3 regions of the Methylobacterium sp. P5_C11 genome follow, and region 2 is predicted to be linked to each of the others. Evidence: predicted binding sites of a transcription regulator. Region 2 holds the regulator's gene; each other region holds the start of a gene.
The links. Region 2 encodes PhoB, which activates phosphate uptake and scavenging genes when phosphate is short. Its sites were predicted from a motif close to TGTCATNNANCTGTCAT; they were not measured.
Positions count from the first base shown of each region.

Region 1: the regulator PhoB is predicted to act here: its motif matches at 7,743-7,759, upstream of ACXJKQ_RS05640 (calcineurin-like phosphoesterase C-terminal domain-containing protein).
Region 3: the regulator PhoB is predicted to act here: its motif matches at 7,308-7,324, upstream of ACXJKQ_RS09590 (YdcH family protein).

Region 1 covers NZ_JBFULS010000006.1:81,619-91,539, reverse strand. The annotation lists gene ACXJKQ_RS05690 (16S rRNA (uracil(1498)-N(3))-methyltransferase) at 1-177, opposite strand, end outside; gene ACXJKQ_RS05685 (hypothetical protein) at 399-881, shown strand; gene ubiA (4-hydroxybenzoate octaprenyltransferase) at 969-1,919, shown strand; gene ACXJKQ_RS05675 (DUF6101 family protein) at 1,931-2,386, opposite strand; gene ACXJKQ_RS05670 (inositol monophosphatase family protein) at 2,794-3,609, shown strand; gene ACXJKQ_RS05665 (AsnC family transcriptional regulator) at 3,638-3,874, opposite strand; gene ACXJKQ_RS05660 (cold-shock protein) at 4,096-4,305, opposite strand; gene ACXJKQ_RS05655 (hypothetical protein) at 4,623-5,012, shown strand; gene ACXJKQ_RS05650 (hypothetical protein) at 5,023-5,226, opposite strand; gene ACXJKQ_RS05645 (type 1 glutamine amidotransferase domain-containing protein) at 5,381-5,959, shown strand; gene ACXJKQ_RS05640 (calcineurin-like phosphoesterase C-terminal domain-containing protein) at 6,002-7,657, opposite strand; gene ACXJKQ_RS05635 (L,D-transpeptidase family protein) at 7,867-9,165, opposite strand; gene ACXJKQ_RS05630 (hypothetical protein) at 9,397-9,783, shown strand; gene ACXJKQ_RS05625 (DUF1775 domain-containing protein) at 9,826-9,921, shown strand, end outside.
Region 2 covers NZ_JBFULS010000007.1:67,744-77,664, forward strand. The annotation lists gene ACXJKQ_RS06345 (aminopeptidase P family protein) at 1-298, shown strand, start outside; gene ACXJKQ_RS06350 (protein-disulfide reductase DsbD family protein) at 418-2,595, shown strand; gene phoB (phosphate regulon transcriptional regulator PhoB) at 2,778-3,473, opposite strand; gene phoU (phosphate signaling complex protein PhoU) at 3,621-4,340, opposite strand; gene pstB (phosphate ABC transporter ATP-binding protein PstB) at 4,453-5,268, opposite strand; gene pstA (phosphate ABC transporter permease PstA) at 5,291-6,181, opposite strand; gene pstC (phosphate ABC transporter permease subunit PstC) at 6,194-7,171, opposite strand; gene pstS (phosphate ABC transporter substrate-binding protein PstS) at 7,257-8,297, opposite strand; gene ACXJKQ_RS06385 (hypothetical protein) at 8,531-8,776, shown strand; gene ACXJKQ_RS06390 (hypothetical protein) at 8,791-8,991, opposite strand; gene recN (DNA repair protein RecN) at 9,108-9,921, opposite strand, start outside.
Region 3 covers NZ_JBFULS010000013.1:26,094-36,014, forward strand. The annotation lists gene ACXJKQ_RS09560 (MFS transporter) at 1-515, shown strand, start outside; gene ACXJKQ_RS09565 (NADH:flavin oxidoreductase/NADH oxidase) at 760-1,878, opposite strand; gene ACXJKQ_RS09570 (hypothetical protein) at 2,057-2,524, shown strand; gene ACXJKQ_RS09575 (extracellular catalytic domain type 1 short-chain-length polyhydroxyalkanoate depolymerase) at 2,588-3,730, opposite strand; gene ACXJKQ_RS09580 (CopG family transcriptional regulator) at 3,942-4,361, opposite strand; gene ACXJKQ_RS09585 (propionyl-CoA synthetase) at 4,885-6,810, opposite strand; gene ACXJKQ_RS09590 (YdcH family protein) at 7,112-7,294, opposite strand; gene ACXJKQ_RS09595 (YdcH family protein) at 7,499-7,717, shown strand; gene purE (5-(carboxyamino)imidazole ribonucleotide mutase) at 7,796-8,293, shown strand; gene ACXJKQ_RS09605 (5-(carboxyamino)imidazole ribonucleotide synthase) at 8,290-9,402, shown strand; gene ACXJKQ_RS09610 (tetratricopeptide repeat protein) at 9,735-9,921, shown strand, end outside.

The sequences.
Region 1 (9,921 bases), on a different contig from region 2:
CACGTGACTGCGCCACTCGCCGTCGCGTCCGTTGAAGACCAGGACGGGATCTTCCGGCCCGCGACGCAGGACGTTGAGGAGGTAATTGGCCTGCGCCCGATCCAGGGGGAGAATCACGCCCGCGGCGAGATCGGCCGCGACGTGGAGGCGCGGTGCGGTGAAGTCATAGGCCGGCATGGTGGCGTGGTCGCGCGGGCCGGCGGACCTGTCAACGGATCGGCCGCGCCCCGATGTGTTGCCAAATGGTTACGAACGCCGGTTTTCCGCCGTCGGTCCACCGGTGCATGGCGCAGCCGGTTTGCCGCTCGATTGACGCCACAATCCTATGGCGAACCCAGGTGAACGGAAGAAAGCCGGCCGCTGGCGGATTCGGCAGGGGCGTCGAGGGAGTTTGCGGAATGGCGAAGGGGAGCTTGAATCTGGGGGCCGCGGTGCTCGTCGGCACCGTCCTGTTCGGCACGGCGGCCTTTGCGCAGGGCGCGGCGCCGGAATGCGGGACCATCCAGAAGACGCTGGCCGATCGTAAGGCGCTGGTCAGCCGGGCCAATGCGGCCTCGCAGTCCAAGAAGAAGATGACTCCGCAGGAGGCCTGTGCCCTGTTCGGGAAGCTCCAGGCGAACGGCGCCGAGGGCCTGAAGTGGATCACGGCCAACAAGGAATGGTGCTCGATCCCGGATTCCTTCGCCGAGGGCTTCAAGGCCGACCATCTGAAGGTCAGCGGCATCCGCACCAAGATCTGCAGCGTCGCCGCCCAGGCGACCAAAATGGAGGCGCAGGCCCGCGCCCAGGCCCAGGCCCAGGCCAATGGCGGCGGCGGCGGCGGCCTGCTCGGCGGCCCGGGCTTGACCGGGAGCTTCAAGCTGCCGCAGGGCGCTCTGTAAGTTCGTCTGAGAGGATCGCGGATCCGGCGCGGGTCCCCCTCTGCAGCGGAGGGTGACAACCGTGCGCCACGACCGGAGATCCGATCGATGAACGGGACGGCCATTGATGACGGGCGGCCGGCCGACGCCGTTTCCGGGCACTGGGTCGACCGGCGGGCGCCCCGGCCCTGGCGCCCGTATCTGCGCCTCGCCCGGATCGACCGGCCGATCGGCTGGTGGCTCCTGCTCCTGCCCTGCTGGTGGTCGGCCGCCCTGGCGGCGATTGCGGCGGATCAGTCCTTCCCCGATCCTTGGCACTGCCTGCTGTTCCTGATCGGCGCCGTGGCGATGCGCGGGGCGGGCTCGACCTACAACGACATCGCCGACCGGGACCTCGACGCTCAGGTCGAGCGGACGCGCCTGCGCCCCCTGCCCTCGGGGCAGGTCCGGCCGCGCCACGCGGCGCTGTTTCTGGTGATCCAGGCCTTGATCGGCCTCGCCGTGCTGCTGCAATTCAACGCGGAGGCGATCGTCATCGGTTTGTGTTCGCTTCTGCCGGTGGCGATCTATCCGTTCATGAAGCGCATCATGCCGATGCCGCAGGCGATCCTGGGTCTGGCCTTCGCCTGGGGCGCGCTGATGGGTTGGGCTGCCGTGTTCGCCCGCCTCGATCCGCCGGCGCTCCTGCTCTACGCGGGCGCCCTGTGCTGGGTGATCGGGTACGACACGATCTACGCCGTGCAGGACATCGAGGACGACGAGATCGCCGGGATCCGTTCCTCAGCCCGCCTGTTCGGCCGGCACGTGCGGCCTGCCGTCGGCCTGTGCTACGCCCTGGCGGCGGTCTTCGTGACGCTCGCAGCCCGTGGGGCCGGCGCGGGACCGGTCGGGTTCCTGGGAGTCGCGGCGTTCGCCGGACATCTCGCCTGGCAGGTCCTGTCGCTGCGGGCGCGCGACGGGCGCGGGGCGCTGAGCCTGTTCCGGTCGAACCGGGATGCCGGACTGATTCTGTTCGTCGGCCTGACCGCAGACGCGCTGCTGCGCGGGCTCGTCTCGTAGGGTCGAGGGCTTCAGCTGCGGGCGATGATCTCGTTCTCGCCGCGGAAGATCTGCGGACGGGCGGGAAGCCGGCCGGTCTTGCGGCGGGCGAGGAACCGGGGGCGGCGGCGGCCGAGGCCGGCATGGCGGCGACGGATGCGGATCTGGCCGAGGATCACCCGTCCGATCTGCTGGGAGACCGGGACGAGGAGTCCGTCCTCGCGGACGATCATCCGCACCAGTCCGGCCCGAGCCGCGATGTCGCGCCACACGGCGACCACGTCGTCCTCCTCGAAACTGCCGAGGCGGTGGAGTTCATCACCCTCGGCATCGACCAGGATCAGGTTGAACCGGTCGGCGCCCGTGATCTCCGCGTCCTCGGCGGCGTAGGCCAGCGCGATGCCGACGGCGCGGCGTGCTCCGGGGGCGCGGCCGATCACCGGGAGCGGCGCGGCGGTGTAACAGGGCGCGGTGTCGGCACCGTGCATGGCATGTCCCGCGTGGCCTGTGTCCGTGACCAAGGAAGTGTTCATCGGTCCGAGTCCCTGGAGCAAGTGGCGGCCCCTGTCGGGCCGTCCGTTATGCCAAGCAAACTCGCACCCGAACTCCTCCGCACCGCTTAAGAGCCGTCGTTAAGCGATTCTGGACAGCGCTGTCATTTGTGGAATGCTCAATGCTTCCTTGAATGCTCAACATTTCCTTGCGGCGAACGATCATTATCGATCAATCAACCAGCATCCTTGTGGCGGTGCGGGAGGCGCCGTACAACGGGACGGCCGGGCGCGCGATCCTCCGCACCCGGTCTTCTCAGCCCAGGCGCGCCCGGACATCCGAGCCAATGGATGGACAGCGCCGCGAGCCCCTCGCGGGCCTGACGGATTCCACGCGGAGCGCAATGCCCGATTCTCTCACCGACGACGCCGTATCGGCCCTGATGCCGGAACTGCGCGCCGTGATGCGCGACGCTGCCGACATCGCGCGGCCGTTCTTCCGGCTCGGCGGTCAGACCTCGGCCCGCATCTGGTCGAAGGCCGGCGGCTCGCCGGTGACGGAGGCCGACGTCGCGGTGGATGCCTTCCTGAAAGTGCGTCTGAGCGCCCTCGTGCCGCGGGCGGCCTGGCTCTCGGAGGAGACCGCCGACGATCCGGCGCGCCTGCGCCACGACCTCGTCTGGATCGTCGATCCGATCGACGGAACGCGGGCCTTCCTCTCGGGTCACCCGGACTGGTCGATCGCGGTGGCGCTCCTGTCCGCCGGCGAGCCGCTGATCGGTTTTGTGCACGCCCCGGTGGGCGATGCAGATTACGAAGCGGTGCGCGGACGCGGTGCGACGCGGAACGGGGAGCCGATCCGCGTCGATGCCCGGCAAAGCCTCGCAGGCGCCCGCGTCACCGGGCCGAAGCCGATGCTCGACCGCTTGGCACAGGGTGCGGCGCCCGATCCGGATTTCGAGGTGATCCAACGCATCCCGTCTCTGGCCTTGCGGCTTGCCCGCGTGGCCGACGGGACGGTCGATGTCGGGATGATTTCCGGCAATGCCCGCGATTGGGACCTCGCCGCGGCCGACCTCGTTCTGCGCGAGGCCGGCGGGATCGTGTGCGATTTCGGCGGTGCGGCGACCCCTTACAACCGCGCCGATCCGGTTCACGGCGAGTTGCTCGCCGCGCCGGTGGCTCTGCGCGACCCCGTCCTGGCGGCCTGGGGCCGCTGAGGACGCGTAGATGGGAATGGCGGTGGCCTCAGGCCGCCGCAGCCTCGCGCAGCTTCACCGCGGCGGGCGTCAGCCCGAGCCGATCGGCGAGATGCCAGTGCAGTTCCCGTGGGGAGTGGTAGTTGTAGGATCGGTCGATCAGGTCGCTGACATCGATCCCGGTCTGATTTGCGGTCTTGGCCCGTGCCAGAGTGCCGACCCGAAAGGTGGGCGCATCGGTGACGGGGGAGCGGACGCCGCGGCGCCGCGTGAACTCGAATAACATGAACTGACTTTTCTTCTCTGCCCGGACGTTGGCTCCGCCCGGCGTCGTTTCTGGGATATTGCCTCCGACGCGACCTGCCCCGGACTGTCTCGCCCGGGATGGCAGCGTCGGAAGGGGGAACCGCATCAGGCGGCCGCTTCAGGCTTCCCCCCAAGACCCCGGTCGCGCACGCTGGCGCTGAGGGGGGCGTCGGGAGGGACGCCGTCAGATCCCTGAGGCGGTCAGGCCGCCTGCAGGTTGCCGGCAGCGTCCTTGCCGCTGCGCTTGTCCGTGAGGATCTCGTAGGTGACCCGCTGACCTTCGATCAGGTTGCGCATCCCGGCGCGCTCGACAGCCGAGATGTGCACGAACACGTCCTTGCCGCCGTCATCGGGCTGGATGAAACCGTAGCCCTTGGTCTCATTGAACCACTTTACAGTGCCGGTATTCACGTAGTTTACCTCGTTCGTCCATAGGCCATCCGCGCGCCACGAGGGCCGCGTGATGCATCACGGTCTTTCTGGATTTGGCCAGTGCGGCGGGGCGCGAGTCGCTGAACCTTGAACGGCGTCAGCCTCGGTGGGTAAGCCCCCCGAGGAGCTATTTAAGCGCTGGCTGCGGCCGCAACAAGGCATGTGTGGCCCATCATGGTCGCCGCGGACCGGCATCGGAACGTTGAACGCGCGCGCCGCCCCCTGTGTTTTTGGGCATCCGCGATGCATATACGGAATGCGCTCAAGCAGTTAGGGCGCGTGGCTCTGGACGATACATGGCAGGCATCTCGGTCTCGCTGGACGGTGCGAACATCCAGCTGTCTTTCCAGAAGGACGATCAGGCGACGGCGGTGGTGATGGATGCCCGCGCCGCTCGTGCGCTGGTGCGCGCCGTCGGGCAGCTCCTTACGGCGATCGACGACACGGACGAGCCGGATGTGGCCGACGAGATGGGCGACGAGGAGGTCGCCATGCTCGACGTGACGTCGTCCGCGATCGAGATCGGGACCGACGACGAGGGCCAGGCCGTGGTCGCCCTCCAGGCTGGAGCCCTGCCGCCCTTCCAGCTTCGCCTGACGGACGAAGAGGCCCGCCATGTGGTGACGAGCCTCTCCGAAATCCTCAACGCACCGCGTGACGTCCGCACCTCGCACGGCGGCCACTGACGGCGGCAGGTCACATGCGGGTGCCCGGATCCGTCGGCGTCCCGGGGAAGATGTCGGGCTCCGAGCCGGGGCCGCCTGGTTCGCCGATGCCGGGATCGTTCACCGGGTAGGGCGTGCGTGGTCCGGTCGGGCCGATGTCGGGCTCCTCCTCGGGAATGGGCGGGGGCGGCGGCAGATCGCCGGGCGTGGGCTCGGGAAGGCCGGGATTGGCCATGGCACGACTCCTGATGGTCCGGGATGGTCACCAACGGACGGCGTTCCTTCGGGGTTCCGATCCCGTTTCCCGCCACGGACGGGCGGCTCAGGGCCGCAGGAACGGAGACAGCCGCCCTCCGTTAGCCGGGCAAATCCCCACCCGGAGGACAACCATGCCCAACATCCGCCAAGCCAAGATCCTGATTCTCGCCACGGACGGTTTCGAAGAGAGCGAACTGACCGTTCCGCAGGCCAAACTGTCCCAGGCCGGCGCGACGGTCACTGTGGCCGCCCCGCAATCCCGTCAGAGCACGGGCACGATCCGAGGCTGGGACAAGACCGACTGGGGCAAGGAGGTCGCGGTCGATACCGATCTTGAGCAGGTCGACCCGTCGGCCTACGACGCGCTGGTTCTACCGGGCGGCCAGATCAATCCGGACAAGCTGCGCCTCGAGCCGAAGGCGCTCGCGGTGATCAGGAGCTTTCTCACCTCCGGCAAGGTCGTGGCCGCGATCTGCCATGCCCCCTGGCTGCTGATCGAGACAGGCGCGGCCAAGGGCCGCGACCTGACGTCGTTCGGTTCGATCCGCACTGACGTGATCAATGCGGGCGGCCGCTGGCACGACAAGGCGGTCGTGACCGACGACGGCATCGTCACGAGCCGCAATCCCGGCGACCTGGATGCCTTCTGCGCGAAGGTGATCGAGGAGATCCAGGAAGGCGGCCACGGCGCCCGGCAGCTGGCGGCCTGAGCCCGGCACGGCGCGGCGCGGCCGCGGTGCGGTCACATCCGCTCAGCCGCGGCCGCGCTCGCCGGTGATTTCCAGCACGGTGTATCCTCGGATCGAGCGTCCGTACTCGTCCGCGCCCTCGACGGTCACGCGGTGGGCGCCGGGCGCGAGGTCGTCCGGAAGACGGGCTGTCCAGATATGGGTCGAGGGCGTGGCCTTGACCCAGCTCTTCTTCGTCTCCGGATAGCGTTCGAACAGTTCGTTGACGAAGGGGTCCGGCCGCCGGGTGCGCATCATGGGTCGAGGCGCCGCCTCGCCGATCCGAAAGGCGAGACTGGTGCGCGGTCCGCCGTCGAACACGTTGACCACGAGCGTCGTGTCGGCCAGCGCCTCCTGCGGCACCGGCGGCCGCAGGCCTTGCAGGGGCCGGGTCCACCGGACCACCTCCGGCGCGCCGGCCCGCAACTCGCTCTCGAACAGGATCCGCATCGTCTCGTCCGGCTGACCCTGCGCGGCGACGTAGCGCGTCGTGTAGTCGGTGCCGCGGATCGACAGGACATGGAAGCCGTTCGGCGTGCCGTCGCGGCTGTCGGCCGAGGGGATCCCCGTGCGGGTATCCGGACCACTCCACCACGAGCCCGAGACCGCGGTCAGGACGTGATGATGGTGTCCGTCCGCCGGGTAGTGATGCTCGGTGGTGTGGGTGTGGCCGGCGAGGCTCAGCACCTTGCGGCCGGCGAGCAGATCGAGGAGCGCGGCGCGGTCGGTGGTCGTGTTGCGGGGATCGTCCGGCGCGGTGTCGGTGTGCAGCGGGATGTGCATGGCGAGGACGATCAGGTCGTCCCTGGGAATCTCGGCCACGAGGTTCTGCAGGAAGGCCAGGCTGCGCTCGCCGACCCGGCCCCGATAGGTGTTGGCGCCGACCGGCACCGGCGGCCCAAGCCACTCGACGTTGTCGAGCATCACGAACCACGCCCGCCCATGCCGGAACGCGAAGGTCGGCGCACCGAAAACCCGCTTCCAGGTCTCGCGGCTGTAATGGGCGTCGGGCGCCTGCATGTTGAGGTCGTGATTGCCCGGCAGGCTGTACCAGGGCAGGCTGATACGTCCGATGATCCGGTTGGAGCGGCCGTAGAGCGACAGATCGTCGAACAACACGTCGCCGGTCGTCAGCCCGAACGCCGCCGGGATCGCCATGGCGCGGGCGACCGCCGTATCCCGGACGTGGTCGAGTTCGAGCCGGCTCTCGGGTTGGGGGTCGGTGAACAGCAGCACGTCGAAGTCGGCCGGCTCGACGACGCGGGTCAGGGTGAAGTCGATCGAGGTCGGAAGCGGGCCGGTGGGCGCGATCCCACGATAGCGCAGATCCAGTTCCGCGGGCGTGCCGCCCGGCTGGTGGATGTAGGAATGGCGCGGCACGTTGTCGGCGTCGCGCGGCAGGGCGTAGCCCGGCGGCTTGATCACGAAGACGGTCCCGTCGCCGGGCATCGGCAGGCGGTAGCGGCCCCGATCGTCCGTGCGCACGACCTCGCGGCCGTTGGACACCAGCACGCCCGGCAGCGGCGTCCGATCCACGCCGGCCGCATCGATCCCGAACACGATACCGGTGGCCTCCGCAGCCTCCTGGGCGGACGCACGGCCGGCGACGAGGCCGAGGGCGGCCGCGCCCGCCATGGTGTCCCGGCGGGTGAGGCCTCCGGACTGGGAATCGCGCGCCATGATCGGCTCCTGCACGGCTTCGACACACATCGCCCCATGCCGCGTCGGCGACCGGGGCGAACCTGGAGCGGCCAAGCAGACGGAGTTGACCGTCGGATGACAGCAGGGCCGCAAACGCGCGAGGCCCGCATCTCGCCGGAGATGCGGGCCTCGATAAGGGTCCTCGATGGTGCCGACCGGCTAGGAGACCCGGCGCGGCCGCGGACCGGTCACTCCTCGTCGCCGGGCTCGAAGGATTGCGGCATCGGCTCGGCGCTCGCCACCGGAGTCGGCGCGCCGATGGTCGAGGGGACGTTCACGCCGTCGCGCTTGTAGATGTCGTCGCGGAACTGGACGACGCCGTCCGGGGTCGACCAGGCGGTGATGTAGGTCCAGTAGACCGGGACAGGCTGGGCGATGTTGGCGTCGATGCGCTTGCCGCTCTCGATCGCCTCCTCGACCTGCTGACGGCCCCAGCCGGGCGTGTCCTTCAGAAGCCACGTGATGTACTCGCGCACGTTCTGCACGCGCACGCAGCCCGAGGAGATGAAGCGGAAATCGTCACCGAACACGCCCTTGGTGTTCGTATCGTGCATGAACACGCCGTATGGATTCGGGATGTTGATGCGGACGATGCCCATCGAGTTGAAGTCTGCGCCCGAATCCTGCCGGTAGGTGTAGCGGGTGCCCTCGTCCGAGAACCAGTTCACCGACTTCGGCGAGACCTCGGAGCCGTTCGACAGGATCCGGATCTTGTTGTCCGTGAGGTAGTTCGGATCCTTCTGCATCTTCGGGATCAGGTCCTTCTTCACGATGGAAGCCGGGACCGTCCAGGTCGGGTTGAAATTGATCTGCGTCGCCTTGGTGTTCATGATCGGCGACTGGCGGTCGATCTTGCCCACGCCGGCGGCGTGGAGCGTGACGACCTGACCGTTCTCGACGGTCTCGACCAGGGCCGCCGGGATGTTGGTGATCACGAAGCGCCGTCCGAGGTCACCCGAGTAGGAGCGCAGGCGCACGACGTTCGTCTCGAGCTGGCGCAGGCGCACCTCGGCGGGCACGTTCATGGCCTGCTGGGTCGCGAGGCTCATGGTGCCGGTCTGGCTGAGACCGTGGCGGGCCTGGAAGCGCTTCACGCCGGCCGCGACGTAGGAATCGTACACGCCGGAGCCGCCGGCGGCCGGGTCGAGGTCGCCGGTGACGATCAGGCGCTGGCGGATGGCGGCCACGGCCGGTCCGCGGGAGCCGATCCGCAGATGGTCGGCGCCGGAAACCTGCTTCCAGCCGCCGCGGGAGACGATGTCCTTGTAGCGCTCGGCCATCTGCTCGGTGGCCGCCACGGTCTGGGGCGAGAGGATCGGCACCGTCTCGCGCTGCACCTGCATGCCGGCGGGCGACGCGTAGTCCTGCGCCCATTCGGCCTGGGCGTAACCGCCCTGGTCGCGGGCTTCGGCGGCGCCGAGGCCCAGCGCGCTGAGTGCCGCGACACTCACGAGGGTGGTGAACCGGTTGGGTGCCTTCATGCGCATCGGTCGCTGGCTCTGGTCCGGAGTTCGTTAGAAGAGTGTGGCGGGAGCGGTCGTCTCGGTCGCCACGGTGTCGGTCTGGCGTTAAGACTCCCTATCGAAGGGGCCGGATTGTGGCATCGCGGTGCGGCAGCGCACGCCGCGCTCGGGTGCGGCACCCCGGCAACAGCCAGGACCATTCGGGTGTGGCAGGGAAGCCATAGCGGTCCGAGCCGGCCGACGCGCGGGAGCACCATGGGATCGGGCTCGTCCACTTGGCAGCGCCATGACGGATCCGCCGCGGCATCCCTGCGTGCGGCGATCGCCGTGCTGGCCCTCTACGCCTTCGTGCTACAGGCTTTCCTCGGCGGCCTGATGCCGGTTCCGGCCGCGGCCGACGGGCTGTGCGCCCAGCATGCCGCGAGCGATGCCGAGCCCGGCAAGACCCTGCCCCATGGCCACGGCGACTGCTGCACGGCGGCGCAGGCCACCGGGGCGGCGCTCCCGGCGCGGCCGGCTCCCGCCGTCCTCGCGTGGGATCCCGAGGCGGCGTTCCAACCAAATTGGACCATGCCCGACCGGCGCCGAGCCCGCGCGCCACCCGACGGCCTTGCGGCACCGCGAGGCCCACCCGCCGCCTGAGCGATCACGTTTCCTCGGATCACTCAGGACGGATGCATTCCCATGAAGACCCTTGTCTCGGCCGCCATCGGCCTCGGCCTGCTCGCCTCCGCGGCGCAGGCTCACGCAGTCCTGGAACGCAAGCAGGCGAGCCCCGGC
Region 2 (9,921 bases):
CATGATCCTGTCCAACGAGCCCGGCTACTACGCCCGCGGCGCCTACGGTATCCGGATCGAGAACCTCGTGCTGGTCGAGCCCCGCACCATCGCCGGCGGCGAGCGTCCGATGCTCGGCTTCGAGACGCTGACGCTCGCCCCGTACGACCGGCGGCTGATCTGGACGGACCTGCTCGACCCCGAGGAGCGCGCCTGGATCGACGCCTACCACGCCCGGGTGCGCGACACCCTGGCACACGGGTTGGACGCAGATACGCGCGACTGGCTGGAGCGCGCTACGGCGCCGCTGGAAGGGTGACGCACCGGCGCAGGACCCCGGTCGCAGGTCGTGGTAAGACCCGGCATCGTGAAAATGCCCGCCCTGGGCCGGACACGCCCCGCGTGAAACCGCGACCGCCCTGCGCGCGAAGGGACAGCATGATCCGCCGCCTCGCCATCCTGATCCTGGCCTGCACCGCGGGCCTCTCGGCCGCTGCCGCCCAAGGTCTCCCGCAGGGATTCCGCACGCCCCCCGACCTCGTCCGGTCGAGCCTCGTGGCCGAGCCCGCCGCGGTCGCCGGCGCGCAGCCTTTCACGCTGGCGGTGCGGATGCAGATCAAGCCCGGCTGGCACGTCTACTGGCGGAACCCGGGTGATTCCGGCCTGCCGCCGGAGGTCACCTGGACGCTGCCAGCGGGCTTCAACCCCGGGGCGATCCGGTGGCCCGCCCCGGAGCGCATCCCGATCGCGACGCTGATGAACTACGGCTACGAGGGCGAGGTGACGCTCCTCGTTCCGGTCACGCCGCCGCCGAGCCTCGACCCGGCGGATCCGGTGCAGATCCGGGCGAAGCTCACCTACCTCGTCTGCGAGACCGAATGTGTCCCCGGTTCGGCCGATCTGGCCCTCACCCTGCCGGTGGGCAAGGCCGACCCGGACCCGGCCAATGCGGCGCTGTTCGACCGTGCCCGGGCCGCCCTGCCCAAGCCGGCACTCTGGCCGCTCCGCGTGTCGAGCCAGGGTGACACCCTCCGGCTCGATTTCGCCGCGACCGGCCTCAGGCCGGATTCCATCCGGAACGCCGCGTACTTTCCCTATGCCGAGACGGCGATCGACAACGCCGCCGCGCAGGTGATGTCCGTCGACGAATCCGGCCTGCACCTCACCCTCGCCCGCAGCACTCCGGCCGATCCGGCGCCCGGCACGCTCCCCGGCGTCCTGACCCTCGACGAGCTGGGTGATTCCGGAACGCGACGCCTGGCCTTCGCGTATGGCGACGAGCCGGTGCTCCAGGCCGCCGCGGCCCCGGCGGCCTCGGCGGCGACCACACCGGCGGCGGCCACAACGGCGATCGGTCCCGATCTCGACGCCCTGACGATTGCGACGGCTGCCGCCTTCGCCTTCCTCGGCGGCCTGATCCTCAACCTGATGCCCTGCGTGTTCCCGGTGCTGTCGATCAAGGTGCTGAGCCTCGTCCGGCATGCCGGCGAGAGCCGGTCGCGGCTGCGCCTGCACGGCTTCGCCTACACGGCGGGCGTGGTGGGCAGTTTCCTGGCCCTCGCCGCCTTGCTGATCGCCCTGAAGGGCGGCGGCGCGGCCATCGGCTGGGGTTTCCAGCTGCAATCGCCCGCCGTGGTCGCGGGCCTCGCCTACCTGCTGTTCGCGATGGGCCTGAGCCTGTCGGGCGTCGTCCATGTCGGCGGCGGCCTCGCCGGGATCGGTGACGGCCTCGCCCGAAGGGCCGGCCTGAGCGGCTCGTTCTTCGCCGGCGTCCTCGCGACCCTCGTGGCGACGCCCTGCACGGCACCGTTCATGGGTTCCGCGGTGGGCTTCGCGCTGACCCAGAGCGCAGGGGTGGCGCTCGCCGTGTTCGCGAGCCTCGGCCTCGGCCTCGCCCTGCCGTTCCTGGTGCTGACGCTCTGGCCGCCGGCCCTGCGGGCGCTGCCGCGGCCGGGGGCCTGGATGGAGACCCTCAAGGAGATCCTGGCCTTCCCGGTCTACGCAACGGTGGCGTGGCTGATCTGGGTGCTGGCACAGCAGGTCGATCCCCAGGGTCTGCTGGCGGCACTGATCGGCCTCGTGCTGATCGGCTTCGCGGCCTGGGCCTGGGAGCACGGACGTGCCGGCGCGCCCACGGCCGGCCGGATCGCGCAGTCCGCCGCGGCCCTCGCGCTGCTCGCCGGGGCCGCCCTCGCGGTGACCCTGCCGCGGGACCGCATCGCGCCGTCGGCGCAGGCCGCCGACGGGGTCGAGCCGTTCACCCAGGCACGCCTCGCCGCCCTGATCGATGCGCACCGCCCGGTCTTCGTGGACATGACCGCCGCCTGGTGCATCACCTGCGCGGTGAACGAGGCGACCTCGCTCAACACCAAGGCCGTACGCTCCGCGATGGCCGAGCGCGGTGTGACCTACATGAAGGGCGACTGGACCAATCAGAACCCCGAGATCACCCGCCTCCTGGAGAAGCACGGGCGCAGCGGCGTGCCGCTCTACCTGCTCTACAGCGGCACCGGGGAGCCCCAGGTGCTGCCGCAGATCCTGACCGAGGGCACGGTCCTCGCGGCGCTGGAGGCGGTGCCGGCCGCGTCGGGCCGGAGCGCGGCGCTGGCCCGCTGAGGCTTTGAGGGGCCTAGCCCGCTCGAAGATCCGCGCGCCCGTCCCGCCGTCTTTGCGAGCGGAGCGAAGCAACCCAGCAGCGCCACGCTCACAGGCGTCCCGATGCCCTGGGTCACTTCGCTGCGCTCGTGATGACGGAACGGCCGGAGCGATGTCCTATCCGGACAGCCCGTGGGGCCGCCTCAGGCTTCGAGGGAGAAGGTCTCGTCGAAGGCGTAGCCGGAGCCGCGCACCGTCCGGATCGGGTCCGCTTGGCGCGGCCCGTTCAGGGCCTTGCGCAGGCGCCCGACATGCACGTCTACGGTCCGCTCGTCGATGTAGACGTCGTGACCCCAGACCCCGTCGAGCAGCTGCTCCCGGGAGAAGACCCGGCCCGGCGCCAGCATCAGGAATTCCAGCAGCCGGAACTCGGTCGGACCGAGATGCAACTCCTCGCCGCCGCGGCGGACGCGGTGGCCGGTGCGGTCGAGCTCCAGGTCGCCCGCCGCCAGACGGTCCGAAACGTGGGCGGGCTTGGCCCGGCGCAGAAGCGCACGGATCCGGGCGAGCAGTTCCGGTACCGAGAACGGCTTGACGATATAGTCGTCGGCCCCCGTGCCGAGCCCCCGGATCCGGTCACCCTCCTCGCCGCGGGCGGTGAGCATGATCACCGGCAGGCGCTCGGTCTCCCGGCGCGCCCGGATCCGGCGGCACAGCTCGATCCCTGAGAGGCCCGGCAGCATCCAGTCGAGCAGGACGAGGTCCGGGATCCGCTCCGCCAGCAGCAATTCGGCGTCGTCGCCGCGGGCAGCCGTGTCAACCAGGAAGCCTTCCGCCTCGAGATTGTAGCGCAGCAGCGTGGTCAGCGCCTCCTCGTCCTCGACGATCAGGACTTGCATGCTCACGTTTGATGACCCGTTCTACCAGCGGCCCCGCGGATGGTGCAGGAGGCACCGCTCCGCCTCAATCCGTACGCACGGCCTCTCTGGCGGCACCCCACAGGAGACGGCGCCCCCAGCCGCGGCGTACGGCCCGATTCCGGGTGCTCACGGAGCCTGGACACCGTCCACCGTCACGTAGTTCGAGGCATCGTTCTTCGGCCTGTCGCCCGCCAGGGTCTCGCCCGTGGCGAGGTAATGGATCGTCTCGGCGATGTTGGTGGTGTGATCGCCGATGCGCTCGACGTTCTTGGCGCAGAACAGGAGATGCGTGCAGAACGAGATGTTGCGCGGATCTTCCATCATGTAGGTCAGGAGTTCGCGGAACAGGGAATTGTACAGGGCGTCGATCTCGCCGTCGCGCTCCCAGACGTCGTGCGCTGCCTCGATGTCCCGGCTCGCATAGGCGTCGAGGACGTCCTTGAGCTGACCCTCGGCGAGGTCGCTCATGTGGCGCACGCCCAGAACGATCTTCTGTGCCGGCGCCTGATCGGAGATCGCCACCACCCGCTTGGCGACGTTCTTGGCGAGGTCGCCGATCCGCTCGAGATCGCCGGAGACGCGGATCGCCGAGATGGTCTCGCGCAGGTCGATCGCCAGGGGCTGGCGCCGGGCGATGAGCAGCACCGCGCGTTCCTCGATGTCCCGCTGGAGGGCGTCGAGGCGCTTGTCGGCCAGGATCACCGCCTGCGCGAGGGTGTCGTCCCGGCGCACGAGGGCGTCGGTCGCCTCCGCGGTCATCTTCTCGGCCACGCCGCCCATCTCCGAGATCGAGCGACGCAGGTTCTCCAAGTCGGTATCGTAGGAGGTGACGATATGGCCGGGCATGGTGGATCCTTCGATGGTGTCCCGGGGGCGGCGCTCCGGGGGGCGGACGGCGATCCGCCGGCAGACCCCGGAGGTGGAGCGGCGGTGCCCGGGGCCGGAGGGTTCGGGCAGGCTAGCCGAAGCGGCCGGTGATGTAGTCCTGCGTGCGCCGCTCCGTCGGGTTCATGAACATCCGGTTGGTCGGGCCGAACTCGACCAGCTGGCCCAGATACATGAAGGCGGTGAACTGCGAGATGCGCGCCGCCTGCTGCATGTTGTGGGTGACGATCACGATGGTGAACTCGTCGCGCAGCTGCTCGATCAACTCCTCGATGCGGCCGGTGGAGATCGGGTCGAGGGCCGAGGTCGGCTCGTCGAACAGGATCACCTCCGGGCGCTGCGCCACCGTGCGGGCGATGCACAGGCGCTGCTGCTGTCCGCCCGACAGGCCGGTGCCCTGCTGCTTCAGCTTGTCCTTCACCTCGTCCCACAGGGCGGCCTTGCGCAGGGATTCCTCGATCCGGCCGTCCAGCTCGGATTTCGGCAGCTTCTCGTAGAGGCGCAAGCCGAAGGCGACGTTGTCGTAGATCGACATCGGGAACGGCGTCGGCTTCTGGAACACCATGCCGATGCGCGAGCGCAACTCGTTCAAATCGACGGAGGGGCTGAGGATGTTCTCGCCGTCCAGCAGAATCTCGCCCTCGGCCCGCTGCTCCGGGTAGAGGCTGTAGATCCGGTTGAAGCAGCGCAGAAGGGTGGACTTGCCGCAGCCGGACGGCCCGATCAGCGCCGTGACCTGCCGGTCGTGGAAGTTGATGTTGACGTCCTTCAGTCCGTGGAAGCTCCCGTAGTAGAAGTTCAGGCCCTTGACGGCGATCCGTACAGGCCCGCCCTCTTCGGCGCGATTGCGGTTCAGATCGACCGTGGGGATCGCGGAGGCGGCGTTCATCGTCGTGTCCTCGAAGGGGGTCTCAGCGCGTGGGCTGCGGCTTGATCACGAGGCGCGCGATGATCGACAGCGCCAGGATCGTCGCGGTGATGAGGAGCGCGCCCGCCCAGGCGAGGCCCTGCCAGTTCGGGTAGGGCGAGAGGGCGAACTGGTAGATCATCACCGGCAGGTTCGCGACGCCGCCCATCAGGTTGGCGGAGAACCAGGAATTGTTGTTGAGGGCGGTGAACAGGAGCGGCGCGGTCTCGCCGGCGATGCGCGCCAGCGCCAGGATGATCCCGGTGACGATGCCGGCGGACGCCGCCCGCCAGGTCACGCTGACGATCACCGTCGAGGGTGGTGCGCCGAGGGCCGCGCCCGCCTCCCGCAGGGTGCCGGGGACAAGGCGCAGCATGTCCTCGGTGGTGCGCACGATCACCGGGACGGCGATGATGGCGAGGGCCACGCCGCCGGCCCAGCCCGAATAGGTCCCCATCGGCCGCACCATCAGCGTGTAGACGAACAGGCCGATCAGGATCGACGGCGCCGAGAGCAGGATGTCGTTGAGGAAGCGGATCAGCGCCGCGAGCTTCGAGCCGCGTCCGTACTCGGCCAGGAAGGTCCCCGCCATGACGCCCACCGGGGTGGCGATCAGGATGCCGATCCCGGTCAGCACGAGGCTCCCGAGGATGGCGTTGGCGATGCCGCCACCCTCGGAGCCGGGACCCGGGGTGGGGCTGGTGAACAGGGTCGGCGTGAAGCCGCGCACGCCCTGGACGATCAGCATCACCAGGATCGAGCCCAGGACCAGGGCGCCCACCAGGGTCGCGGCGGTGCAGGCGATGCGCAGCGTCCGGTCGGCGAGGCGGCGCCCCCGGCGGACCCGGCCGGGACGGCGCTGGGCGGTCGCGGCGATCGTGTTGGTGGCGTCCATCGCGCGAATTCCTCAGGCGGCCTTGACGCGGCGGGTCAGCAGCCGTGCGATGATGAGCACGACGAAGGTGATCACGAACAGGATGCAGCCCAGGGCCATCAGCGCGTTGAGCTGAAGGCCGTCCGCCTCGTTGAACTCGTTGGCGATGCGCGACGCGATGGTCGAACTCGGATCGAAGATCGACGCGGAGAGCCGGTTGGCGTTGCCGATCACGAAGGTCACCGCCATCGTCTCGCCGAGCGCCCGGCCGAGGCCGAGCATGATCGCTCCGATGATCGAGACGGCCGCCTGCGGAACCAGAACGTGGCGCACCACCTCCCAGGTGGTGCAGCCGATCCCGTAGGCGCTCTCGCGCAGGACGGTGGGGATCTGGTCGAGCATGTCCCGGGCGATCGAGGCGATGAACGGCACGATCATGATCGCCAGGATGATCCCGGCGGTCAGGACCCCGACGCCGGACGGCACCCGGGCGTAAAACAGCGTGCCGACGACCGGCATGCCCTCCACGAGGTTCGAGGTCGGGATCTGGACGAAGCGCGCGAAGAGCGGCGCGAACACGAACAGCCCCCACATGCCGTAGATGATGCTCGGCACGGCGGCGAGCAGCTCGATCGTCATGCCGACGGGCTTGCGCGCCCAGCCCGGGCAGAGCTGGGTCAGGAAGACCGCGATCCCGAGGGACACCGGTACGCCGATCAGCAGAGCCAGGAAGGCGGAGGCGACGGTGCCGATCACCGCCACGAGGGCGCCGTACTGCTCGGTCCCGACGTTCCAGGCGCTGGAGGTGAGGAAGGCGAAGCCGAATTCGCGGAAGGCGGGCCAGCCGCCGTACAGGATCGATCCGAGGATGCCGGCGAGCACGATCAGGACGAGCAGGGCCGCTCCGTAGGAGAACGTCCGGAACAGGGTGTCGAGGCTCCGGCTCGGCGCCTTCCGCGCGGTGGCAGCACGAGGTCGGCCCAGGGCGATCGAGTCTGTCAAAGCGGGCATCCGCGGTTCTCTGCGAAGGGTGGCGTGGTAGCGCGGTGCGATCTCAGAAGCGAGGGAGGAGGTTCTCACCTCCTCCCGGCCACGCTTACTTGGTGTAGACGGGCTTGCCGTCCTTGCCCTTCACGTCGTTCCACTCCTGGTGGATCAGCTCGACGACGTTGTCCGGCAGCGGGACGTAGTCGAGGTCGGAGGCGAGCTTGTCGCCGTTCTTGTAGGCCCAATCGAAGAACTTGAGCGTATCGGCGGCCTTGGCCGGATCGGCGGCATCCTTGTGGATCAGGATGAAGGTCGCCGCCGTGATCGGCCACGCCTCGTCGCCCGGCTGGTTGGTGAGCGAGATGCCGAAGCCCGGGGCTGCCTTCCAGTCGGCGCTCGCGGCGGCGGCCTGGAACGCCTTGTCGTCCGGCTGTGGATACTTGCCGGCCTTGTTCTGGAGCAGGGCGTAGGACAGCCTGTTCTGCTTGGCGTAGGCCGACTCGACGTAGCCGATGGCGTTCGGCACCTGCTTCACGGTGGCGGTCACGCCCTCGTTGCCCTTGCCGCCCTGGCCGACCGGCCAGGAGATCGTCGTGGCCGCGCCGTACTCCTTCTTCCAGGGCTCGGAGACCTGGGACAGGTAGGTGGTGAAGATGTTGGTCGTGCCCGACGCATCCGAGCGGTAGACCGGCGTGATGTTCGAATCGGGTAGCTTGAGCCCCTCGTTGAGCTTGGCGATCCGGGGATCGGTCCACTTGGCGATCTTGCCGGCGTAGATGTCGGCGAGGACGTCACCCGTGAGCTTGAGCTTGCCCGGCTCGATCCCGGGGATGTTCACTACCGGCACGACACCGCCCATGACCGTCGGAAACTGGACGAGGCCGTCCTTGGCCAGCTGCTCGCCCTTCAGCGGTGCGTCGGTGGCGCCGAAATCGACCGTCTTGGCCTGGATCTGCTTGATCCCGCCGCCGGAGCCGATCGACTGATAGTTAAGGCCCGAGCCCGTCTCCTTCCGGTAGGCCTCGGCCCACTTGGAGTAGACCGGGAACGGGAAGGTGGCGCCGGCACCCGTGATGTCGGCGGCGAGCGCCGCGGACGCCAGCTGAGCCGTCGCGAGGCCGACGGCGAGCGCGTAAGCGAAGGGTCTCAATGGAATCTCCGTTGCCGTCGGGCGGGATCCTGCGCCGCTCCGCCGGCAAGCCCGTGCCCGCGGCAGAGCTATGCGGCCGATCTTCCGAAGAGACCCAGCGCCGGCCGCCCGATGGCCGGCCGGTTACGACAGGGAGATGACACCGGCATGACATCGCGCCGCATCTCCGGCGGCACGGTTCCGGGGTCTCGTGCGTTCCTCACTGGTAGCACCAGAGGAAGGACGTCCGGATCGTGAGCGGCGAGGAGGTCGATACGGCGACGGACGCCGATCCGGCTTGGCTGGCTCTGCATGCCGAGCGGGAAGCCGTGGAACGCGCCCTGACCCTGGCGCAGGCCCGCCAGAAGTTCAGTTCGGATCCGGAGGTGGCCGCGACGGCGCAGATCGAGGAGGCCAAGCTTCTCGCAGCTCTCGACCGGGTGCTGACCTTGATTCGCGCCGCCGAATACCGCCGCCGGCCGGGTGCGCGCCGCTGGTAGGAAGGATGGTCGGGTCAGTTCGCCCGGCGCAACTCCCGCTCCTTCTGGCGCAGGCGCAGGAGGAGTTCCACGTGGGTGTCGGTGATCGGCTGCGTGTCGACGCTGCCCTCGTAGACCATGCGGAGTGTGAGGCCGAGCTGGCGGGTGTCGACAGCGCGCTTCAGAGGCTGTCCCGCAGGCAGGTGGCCTTCGGAATCGACGACTGACGGCTTCATGTCTCCCTCCCGCCCATCGGCCGCCTCGACCAGCCGCGGCTTCGGGATGGCGCCACTCTCACGATGAGTGGTTAACAAAGTGTTACTATCAACCAACGGTTAGGGTTGCTGCCAGGTTACGCGGCTGCTCCCTGGAGGAGGCGCGCGGCAGCCGCGCGGGCCTCGTCGGTGACCGTGGCGCCCGCCAGCATCCGGGCGATCTCCTCGCGCCGTTCGGCGACCGGCAGGCTCGCCACCCGGGTGGCGACCCGACCGGCCCCCTTCACGGGCGCCTTGGCGATCAGGAAATGGGTCTCGGCCCGCGCCGCCACCTGCGGCGCGTGGGTGACGGCGACGACCTGTACGGTCGCGGCCAGCCGGGCGAGCCGCAGCCCGATGGCGTCCGCCACGGCGCCCCCGACCCCGGTATCGATCTCGTCGAAGATGAGGGTCGGGGCCGAGCCCTTGTCGGCGAGCACGACCTTCAGGGCCAGCATGAAGCGCGAGAGCTCGCCGCCCGAGGCGACCTTCATCATCGGGCCCGGCTTGGTGCCGGGATTGGTCTGCGCCCAGAACTCGACACGGTCGGTGCCGGCCGGATCCCGCGAATCCGGGTCGCTGGCCATCTCGGTGATGAACCGGGCGCGCTCCAGCTTGAGTGGCGGCAACTCGGCCTTCACGGCGGCATCGAGCTGCTTGGCCGCCCGGCGGCGCCCGGCGCTGAGCTTCTCCGCCGCCTCGGCATAGGTCGCCTCCGCGGCGCCAAGCGTCTGCTCCAGGCCCGCCAGAGCCGCCTCGCCGGCATCGATCGACGCCACGTCGCCGGCATAGCGCTCCGCGAGGGCCGCGAGGTCGTCGGCGGCGACATCGTATTTCCGCGATGCAGCCCTCAGGGCAAAAAGCCGCTCCTCCACGCGCTCCAGGTCGCGCGGGTCGAACTCCGTCTCGGCC
Region 3 (9,921 bases), on a different contig from region 2:
ACCTGCTGATGAACTTCGTGATGACGGCCGCGCCGCTGGCCATGCACCTGTGCGGTCATGCGCAGGAGGATGCGAACCTCGGCCTCCAGTGGCACGTGATCGCCATGTACGGGCCGAGCTTCTTCACCGGACGCCTGATCACGCGCTTCGGCGCCTCCAGCGTCGTAGCAGCCGGTCTGGTACTGACGGGCGCGGCTTCCATCATCGGCTTGGCGGGCGTGGACGTGACGCATTTCTGGCTGTCCCTGATCCTCCTCGGCCTGGGCTGGAACTTCGGCTTCGTGGGGGCCTCGGCGATGGTGCTGGAATGCCACCGTCCCGAGGAGAGGACGCGAGTGCAGTCGGTCAACGACTTCATCGTCTTCGGCATGGTAGCCCTGGGCTCGTTTTCGTCCGGCGGTCTGCTGACGAGCTACGGATGGCACACGGTCCTCTGGGTCTCGTTCGGACCGCTGGCTGTGGCAGCATCGGCGCTGATGTTGATGGCCGTGCGCGGAGCCCGCCGCATAGCTTGAGGCGGCGAGATGGCGGCCTCTCCCGTTCCACAGACGGCATCTGCAAACCATCTCTGGGCGAGTTGCCTGAGGGCTGACGTATGGCCGCTTTCAGGAAGCGCTGGCGGTCCACTTAAGGGCCGACATGGGTCGATGGCAGTCCCCTCGCACGGCCGAGCGCATCAGGTTTCAACTCTGATGCGCTCTCCCGAAGTTGAGCCGGTCCCGCGAGACGAACGCGTCGACTCAAGGCGCGGGAGCCGCGTCACCGCTGCCCGAACGCCGTGTCCTTGAACAGATCCTTGTACTCCCGCGGCTGCGAGCGCCAGTACTGCTTGGGCGCGCGCACCTTGGCGCCGAGTTCGGCCGCCGCGTGCCAGGGCCAGCGCGGATCGTACAGCATGGCGCGGGCCAGCGAGATCGCGTCCGCCCGCCCCTCCTGCAGGATCGCCTCCGCCTGACGGGCGTCCGTGATCAGGCCGACCGCGATGGTGGTGAGCCCGGTCTCGGCCTTGATCCGCTCGGCATAGGGCACCTGATAGCCCGGCCCGAGCTTGATCGCCTGCTTGGGCGAGACGCCGCCCGTCGAGACGTGGAGCGCCGGAGATCCCGCCCGCTTGAGCGCCTGGGCCAGCGCCACGGTCTCGTCGATGTCCCAGCCGTCCTCGACCCAGTCGGTGGCCGAGACGCGCAGCCAGACCGGGCTGCCGGCCGGGACGACGTCGCGCACCGCGTCGTAGATCTCCAGCGGGAAGCGCATCCTGTTTTCCAGGCTGCCGCCGTACTGGTCGGTGCGCTTGTTGGCGATCGGCGACAGGAACTGGTGCAGCAGGTAGCCGTGGGCGCCGTGCAGTTCCACCGCCTCGATGCCGAGCCGCACCGCGCGCTTGGCCGTGGCCACGAACTGGTCGCGGACGCGCTTCAGGTCGGCGGCGTCGAGGGCGTGGGGCGGGACCTCGCCCTCCCCGTGCGCGACCGCCGAGGGCGCCTCCGTGCGCCAGCCGTAGGCGTGCTCCGGCGGGATCTGCTGGCCGCCGGCCCAGGGGGCGTCGCTCGACGCCTTGCGGCCGGCATGGGCGATCTGGATGCAGATCGGGATCGGCGCGTATTCGCGCACGGCATCGAGCACCCGGCCCAGCGCCCGCTCGCAGCCGTCGTTGTAGAGTCCGAGGTCCCAGGCGGTGATCCGCGCCTCGGGCGACACCGCGGTGGCCTCGAGGGTCAGCAGGCCGGCACCCGACATGGCGAGCTGGCCGAGATGCATCATGTGCCAGTCGGTGGCCTCACCGTCCCGGGCCGAATACTGGCACATCGGCGCGATGAGGATACGGTTCTCGAGGGTCAGGGCGTCGAGCGTCAGGGGTTCGAACAGGCGAGCGGTCATCGGCAACTCCGGATGGAGCCGCCACTCTGGCGCAGGATGGGCGCGGCGGCCAGTGCGGTGCGTCAGAGCAGCCCTGCGGCGGGCCGTGCGGGAACCTGCTTAGGCGACCGGCCGTTCTTCGCGCTCTCGCCACGACGCGAGCCGCCTGAGGGGGCGAGATCGCCCGGGGTTCTGAAACATGCTCACGAAACTTGCCGCCTCGCTCCTCCTCACGGCCGGCTGCGCCGCCGTCGCGGGGCCGTCCTACGCCCAGCCGGCCGCCCTTGGCGGACCCAAGATGCTCGTGCACGGCAATTATTGCGGCCCGGGTAACAATGCGCCCCTGCCGCCGATCGATGCCCTCGACGCGGCCTGCGCCCGCCACGATGCCTGCACGCCGGAGGGCGGTCTGCCGTCGCAGGCCTGCAATCTCCGCCTGCAGCGGGAAGCCACACTGATCTCCCGCGACCCGAGCCAGCCCCGGAACGTCCGGTCGATGGCCGGTCTCGTGGCAGCCACCGCGACCCTGATCCCCACCGACCCGAGCGCCCAGAGCGTGCCGGCATCGGTCTCGACGGACCAGCCCCAGGGGACCTACGCCCCGACCCTGGACCGGTCGGCGCCGGCCGACCTGGACGACGATTCCGACGGTCCCGACGCGGATTGACACCCTGCCCCGGATCGTCCGGGTGACGGCGCGGCGACCCGGCCGCGCCGTCGGTTGCAGTGCTCAGGCGCGGCTGTCCGGATCGAGGGCCTGCGCCAGGAAGAACCGGACCATCTCGCGGCTGGCATCCGGGCCGCGCGGCTCGGTGTAGGATCCTGCCGGGCTCCCCCCCGACCATGCATGCCCGGCTCCGTGCAGGACCCACTGCTCCAGCAGAGCCCGTCCGGACGCGTCGCTGCGGATGGTCCGGGTATAGGCCATGCCGTCCTGGCTCGTGCCCCGGCTGACCGTCTCGACGAGCCGCGCCTGGGCGGCGGCCTGCGCGGCCACCCGATCGCCGTTGACGGGATGGACGGTGCGGTCACCGTCGCCGTGGAACACGATGGTCGGGACGGCCGTCCGGTTACGCCCCGGCGCGAGGCCCTGGCCCTTCATCGCCGCGAAGGCGCCGGGCATGTCCCGGGCCGCCCCGCAGGCCAGCCCGGAATGGATCCCGACGGCGGCGAACAGGTCCGGATGGGTCGCGGCCAGGATCGCCGCCGCGGCGCCGCCGGCCGAGAGCCCGGCCGCGTAGACCCGGCTGGGATCGGCAGAGAACTCCGCGACCACCGACCGGGCGATGCCGGCGATCAGCGCCGGCTCGCCGCCCTCGCGGACTTGATCCCCGGCCGCATACCAGTTCCAGCAGCGCTGCGGATTGGCCGACGGGGGCTGTTCCGGGTAGACGACCAGGAAGGTCTGCGCCTCGGCCAGGGCGTTCATCCGCGTGCCGGCGGCGAAGTCGTCGGGGTTCTGGGTGCAGCCGTGCAGCATCACGATGACGGGCAGGGCCTGACCCCGATAGCCGCTCGGGACGTAGACCTTGTAGCGCCGGCTCCCGGCAGCCTCCGCGAAGACACGATCCTCGAACCGCGCCCCGTGCGGGATCTCCACGGCGCTGCCCCGACCCGCCGGGACGGGATTCGGCATGCGCGCGCGCAGCGCCTGCATCAGCGCCGACAGGTCCGGGCCTGCCGCCGGCTCCGCGCCGCCGCCCTGGTCCGGCGCCGTCCAGGCTCCCCCGGCGACCGTCGGTGCCTCCATGTCGAGGGTCGGCCCGTCGGGACTCACGGCGTCCGGCCGGTCGGCCATGCTGCGCCGGGCCTCGGTCCATTGCGCGAAGGCGGCTTCCTGGGCTCGGCGGAACCGCGCCATCGCGTCCTGCATCCGGGCGGCACGGTCGCCGGCCCCGGCCCCCGCCGCGGTCGCTGCCGCCGCGGCGTCGAAGGCAGGAGGGGCGAAGGTACGGGGATCGAAGTTCGGCATGCCGAACGCCGCAGGGTCGAGCTTCGACGGGTCGAACTTGGGGAAGCGGAACATGGGGTGATCCTTGTGCGGCGTCGTTCGGACGGCGTGTTCGCGCAAGCGGCGCGAACGGTCAGACGGTGCGGTCGGCGAGGGCCGCCTTGACGGCGGGGCTCGCCTGGAGGGCACCCAGTACCTCCACGGAGGCGATGGCGGCCCGGGCCAGTTCGGGCGTGACGTCGATGGCGATCGTGGCGAGGCCCAGGACCTGGATGTGCAGGGGCGAGCCGGCATCCCGGGCCGCCTCCAGCTCCGCGCGGGAGACGTGCAGGACCCCCAGCCGGAGCTGGCGCCGCGCCACCGATTGCCGGAGCGCCTCCTCCTGGCGGTCGAGCTGGTTGCGCACGGCCGTGCGGATGAAGTCGGCCCTGTTGGCGTAAAAACCGTCGCGGACCATCAGATCGACGCGCCCGAGATCGACGAAGCCGAGATTGACCGTGATCTTCTCGCTGTCCGGCACCTTCGGACGGAGGTCGCGACTGGCGTCGGTCATCGTGATACCTGCTCTTGGCCATCCGGTTGGATGGTCTATAGATGGAGACGCGCAAGGTCGGCGCAAGATGCAGGGCGCGCCGACGGGTATCACGGCCCTGCGATCCGGCCTGGACGGACGTGTTTCGAAGGGCGTCGCCAGGGCAGGCGGATCGGGGCGTCGCCGGATCGCCGCCACTGCCGTCATCGCCGGCGCAGCGACCCGACCCGGGGCCGTGCGACGTCGGAAAGCGCGGCGTCACGGGATGACGCCGCTTCGCCCGCAGGCACGGGCCTGCGGGCGCATGTCCGTCCCACGGATGCCGGCGCGCCGCGAGGGCGCGCGGTGCCCGGGATCGGCCTGGATGCGCCGGCTGGAGGCGATCGGGTGGCCGACGGACCCGGCCATCGTGCCGGAGCCGGATTCGACAGCTTGCGCGCGCCGAGCGGTGCGGAGGGCCTCCTTCCGAAGACCGGCCGCCTTCGTTCGGATCGCTGCGCCCGGTCCCGGCGATGACGCCGCGGCCCGGACGCGGATCCGACGATCAGCCGGCGCCGATCCCCCGGCCCTTCAGGCTCTCGCCGATCTCGTCCAGGGCCGTAGAATCGTCGATCGTCGCCGGCATCGTCCAGGGCTCGTGGTCGGCGATGCGCTTCATCGTGGCCCGCAGGATCTTGCCCGAGCGGGTCTTGGGCAGCCGCGGCACGGTGAGGGCGAGCTTGAAGGCCGCCACCGGGCCGATCTCGTCGCGCACCTTGGCGACGAGTTCCCGCTCGATCGCCTCGGTGGGCCGGTCGACGCCGGCCTTGAGCACCACGAAGCCGCAGGGCACCTCGCCCTTGAGCGCGTCGCGGATGCCGATGACCGCGCATTCGGCGACATCCGGGTGGCCCGCCAGCACCGCCTCCATGCCGCCGGTGGACAGCCTGTGGCCCGCCACGTTGATGATGTCGTCGGTCCGCCCGAGCACCGTGATGTAGCCGTCCTGATCGATCACCCCGGCATCCGAGGTGTCGTAGTAACCCGGGAAGGTGGCGAGATAGCTCGACCGCATGCGGTCGTCCGACCCCCAGAGGGTCGGCAGGCAGCCGGGCGGCAGGGGCAGCCGGATCGCGATGGTGCCCATCGTGCCGGCCGGGACGGGCTTGCCGCCCTCGTCCAGCACCTCGACCCGGTAGCCCGGCATCGGCACGCAGGTGCTGCCGTGCTTCACCGGCAGGAGGCCGAGACCCATCGGATTTCCGGCGATGGGCCAGCCGGTCTCGGTCTGCCACCAATGGTCGATCACCGGCCTGTCCAGCACGCGCTCGGCCCAGGCGACCGAGTCGGGGTCGGCGCGTTCGCCGGCCAGGAACAGGCTGCGGAAGGCGGAGAGGTCGTAGTCGGCGATCCGGGCGCCGGCGGAATCCTCCTTCTTGATCGCCCGCAGGGCCGTCGGCGCGGTGAACAGGCACGCCACCCCGTACTCGGCGACGACCCGCCAGAAGGCGCCGGCATCGGGTGTGCCCACCGGCTTGCCCTCGTACAGCACCGTCGTGCAGCCGTGGAGCAGCGGCGCGTAGACGATGTAGGAGTGGCCGACCACCCAGCCGATGTCGGAGGCGCAGAAATAGGTCTCGCCGGGCTGGACGCCGTAGAGGTTCGGCATCGACCACGCGAGGGCGACGAGGTAGCCGCCGGTGTCGCGGACCACGCCCTTCGGCTTCCCCGTCGTGCCCGAGGTGTAGAGGATGTAGAGCGGGTCGGTGGCGGCGACCGGCACGCACGCCGCCTCGGCGCCCGCCGCCCTGGCGGCCGCGACACTCTCCGCCCAGTCGTGGTCCCGCTCCGGCAGGAGGGTCGCGGCGGCCTGCGGGCGCTGCAGGATCAGGCAGGCCTCGGGCTTGTGGCGGGAGGCGGCGATGGCCGCATCGAGCAGCGGCTTGTAGGCGACCACCCGGTTCGGCTCGATGCCGCAGGAGGCGGCGAGCACCACCTTCGGCGCCGCGTCCTCGATCCGCACCGCGAGCTCGTTGGCCGCGAAGCCGCCGAACACGACCGAATGGACCGCGCCGAGCCGGGCGCAGGCCAGCATGCCGAACAGCGCCTCGGGCACCATCGGCATGTAGAGGATCACCCGGTCGCCCTTGCCGACGCCGAGCCCGGCGAGCACGCTGGCCAGCACCGCCACCTCGTCGCGCAGCGCCCGGTAGGTGATGCTGCGCTTGGTCCCGGTGACGGGCGAATCGTAGTGGATCGCCACCTGCTCCGCCCGTGCCCCCGCGGCGTGGCGGTCGACGGCGTTGTGGCAGGCGTTGAGGGACCCGTCCGGGAACCAGCGGCCGTAGGGGCCGGATTCCGGCGCGAAGGCCTGGGCGGGCGCCCGCGTCCAGTCCAGGGCTCGGGCGGCAGCGAGCCAGAACGCCTCCGGATCGCGAAGGGCCGATTCGTAGGTCTCGGGATAGCGGCCTGGAAGGCTGGCGGTCGTCATCGGCTCGGCGTTTCCTCACGGGCCGCTCTCCGGCGGTCGGAGCAGATTAGCCCATTCTCGCGCCGGGGCGAGGGCTGGCCGGGGTCCAGCCCGCGACGCCCGCGCCTGCGCCGTCCGGTCCGGCGGCGGAGCCCCACGCGGCCCGGCTACGAACCGGCGACGCGTGGAGCATGGAAAGTCGCGGGACTTGGAATGAGACGGGCTGGATAAGGTGCGGACCATGGAAAAACCGCCGCATCGGGGGCTCCCGTTGCGGCGGCTGTCAGAGTGGGTCTGCTAACGTGGCTGACGGATCCGCGGCTCAGTGCAGCGTGTCGTTGCCGGCCTGGAGCCTGTTGATCTCGTCCTTGAGGAGGAGTTTCCGTCGCTTCAGCTCGGCGATATGGAGGTCGTTCGCCGAAGGCCTGTGGATCGCTTCGTGAATCTCACGCTCGAGGGCTTCGTGCTTCCGGGCGAGCTGGTTCAGATGCGTCTGCAGCGACATGAGCCGAATCTCCTGTCATCGTTTCGACACGTCGAGATTGGCACAGGATGCCGGACCTGTCGAAGCGTTTTCTGCTGCTAAGTCTGACGAATGCTTACCGCGCCGGCTTGTCCGGGGCGGGGCCGTGCCGCATGCTCTTGGACGATGAATGCGCGGGCCATGAACGTCCCGGGCGATGAACGGTCTTCGGATCCGCAGGTGACGATGGCGGAAGAGTCGAGTGAGAGCGCGCAGTCGGACCTCCTCGGCGAGCTGGCCCGCCTGCGGGAGGAGCACCGGGACCTCGACAGCGCCATCGAGGCGCTGGAGCGCAGCGTCGCCGGGGACCAGCTCCAGATCCAGCGGCTGAAGAAGCGCAAGCTGACCCTGCGGGATCGGATCCGCCACGTCGAGGACATGGTCACGCCGGACATCATCGCCTGATGCCGGTGGACGCTTCCGGTGTCCGCCTTGCCGCGGACCCGCGCCGCCTGTAAGCGCCCTCTTTTGCCGGGATCAACGATGGTGTCGCCTCCGGTCGCGATCATCATGGGAAGCCAGTCCGACTGGGCGACCATGCGGCATGCCGCCGAGACGCTCGACGCCCTCGGCGTGCCCTACGATGCGCGGATCGTGTCGGCCCACCGCACCCCCGACCGGCTCGTGGCCTTCGCCAAGGGCGCGGTCGCGGCCGGTCTCAAGGTCGTGATCGCGGGTGCGGGCGGTGCCGCGCACCTGCCCGGCATGGCGGCTGCGATGACCCGTCTGCCGGTCTTCGGCGTGCCGGTGGAGTCGAAGGCCCTGTCCGGCCAGGACAGCCTGCTCTCCATCGTCCAGATGCCGGCCGGAATCCCGGTGGGGACCCTGGCGATCGGCCGGGCCGGGGCCATCAACGCCGCCCTGCTCGCCGTCTCGGTCCTGGCGCTGTCAGACGCGGGACTGGCGGAGCGCCTGGAGGCGTGGCGCGCGGCCCAGACCGCCTCGGTGGCCGAACGGCCGGTGACGGAAGAGAACGCGTGACGGACAGGATCCTCGGCCCCGGCTCCACCCTCGGCATCGTCGGCGGCGGGCAACTCGGGCGCATGATCGCGCTCGCTGCGGCCGATTACGGCCTCAAGGTGCACGTCTACGCCCCCGACGCGGACAGCCCCGCCTTCGACGTGGCCGCACGGACCACCTGCGCGGCCTACGACGATCCCGAGGCGCTCGCGGCCTTCGCCCGCAGCGTCGACGTCGTGACCTACGAGTTCGAGAACATCCCGCACGCCACCGCCGACATCCTGGCGCGGCACGCCCCCCTGCACCCCAACGCGCGGGCGCTGTCCACCACGCAGGATCGCCTCACCGAGAAGGAATTCGTCAACGGCCTCGGCATCCCGACCGCGCCGTTCCGGGCGGTGGACGCGCCCGACGACCTCGACCGGGCGATCGAGGTGATCGGCCTGCCGGCGGTGCTCAAGACCCGGCGCTTCGGCTATGACGGCAAGGGTCAGCGCATCCTGCGCGAGCGGGCCGAGGGTGACCGCAACGCGCTGTTCGCCGAGTTCGGCGGCGCGCCGCTGATCCTGGAGGGCTTCGTGCCGTTCGAGCGCGAGGTCTCGGTGGTGGGCGCCCGCGCCCGCGACGGCAGCTTCGCGGCCTTCGACCTGTGCGAGAACGAGCACCGCGACCACATCCTGGCGCTGACCCGGGTGCCGGCCCCCGGCCTCGCCCCTGAGACCGGCCGCGCGGCCCTCGACATCGCCCGGCGCATCGCCGACGCCCTGGACTATGTCGGCGTCCTCGCCGTGGAGATGTTCCTGGTGCGGGAGGACGGGGCGGAGCGGCTCGTCGTCAACGAGATCGCACCCCGGGTGCACAATTCCGGCCACTGGACCAGAGAGGGGGCGCTGACCTCGCAATTCGCCCAGCACGTCCGCGCCGTCTGCGGCTGGCCCCTGGGCGATGCCGCCCGCGTCGGCGGCCTGCCGGTGGAGATGCGCAACCTGATCGGTGCCCAGGCCGACGACTGGCACGCCCTGCTGGCCGAGCCCGGCGCCCATCTGCACCTCTACGGCAAGGGCGAGGCCCGTCCCGGCCGCAAGATGGGTCACGTGACGCGCCTCGGCACCTGCCCGACCGGTTCCTGAGGCTTCGAGGGCACACTCGCGCCGCCGCGTGGCGGCCGCGAGCCCGGACTCGGCGCCGGGGCCCGTCGAGCCATACCTTCGCCACATCCCGCCGCTTCCACCACGTCGTGGTCGGTTCCGAAGCCTGTCGATCGAGTCCGCCCGCATCGCCTGAGTCCCGTCGGGACCGGCGGCGGCCGGATCACGAGGCGGCGCTTCTTAAGCCGGCCTTCACCGTGATGCGCGACGGTACCCCGGATTCGGGTGTGCCCGGCGCGGCGCGCGGGCTCTTGGACTGAGAGGGGCGGGGCGGGCACGCGGCAGGCGGGCTGCGCCTCGGGGAGAGTGGGGCGATGATCGTACGCAACGGGCTGGCGCGGAAGTCGGCACTGATCGGCGCGGCCGCGCTTTCGGCCGCGGCCCTGGCGGGGTGTGAGACCGTGGGGAGCGCCGCCGGCGCGCGGCAATACGCCGTGCTGGAGACGGACACCACGGGCGCCACCAACGTGAACATCGCCTCGCTGACCGAGGTGGTTCAGC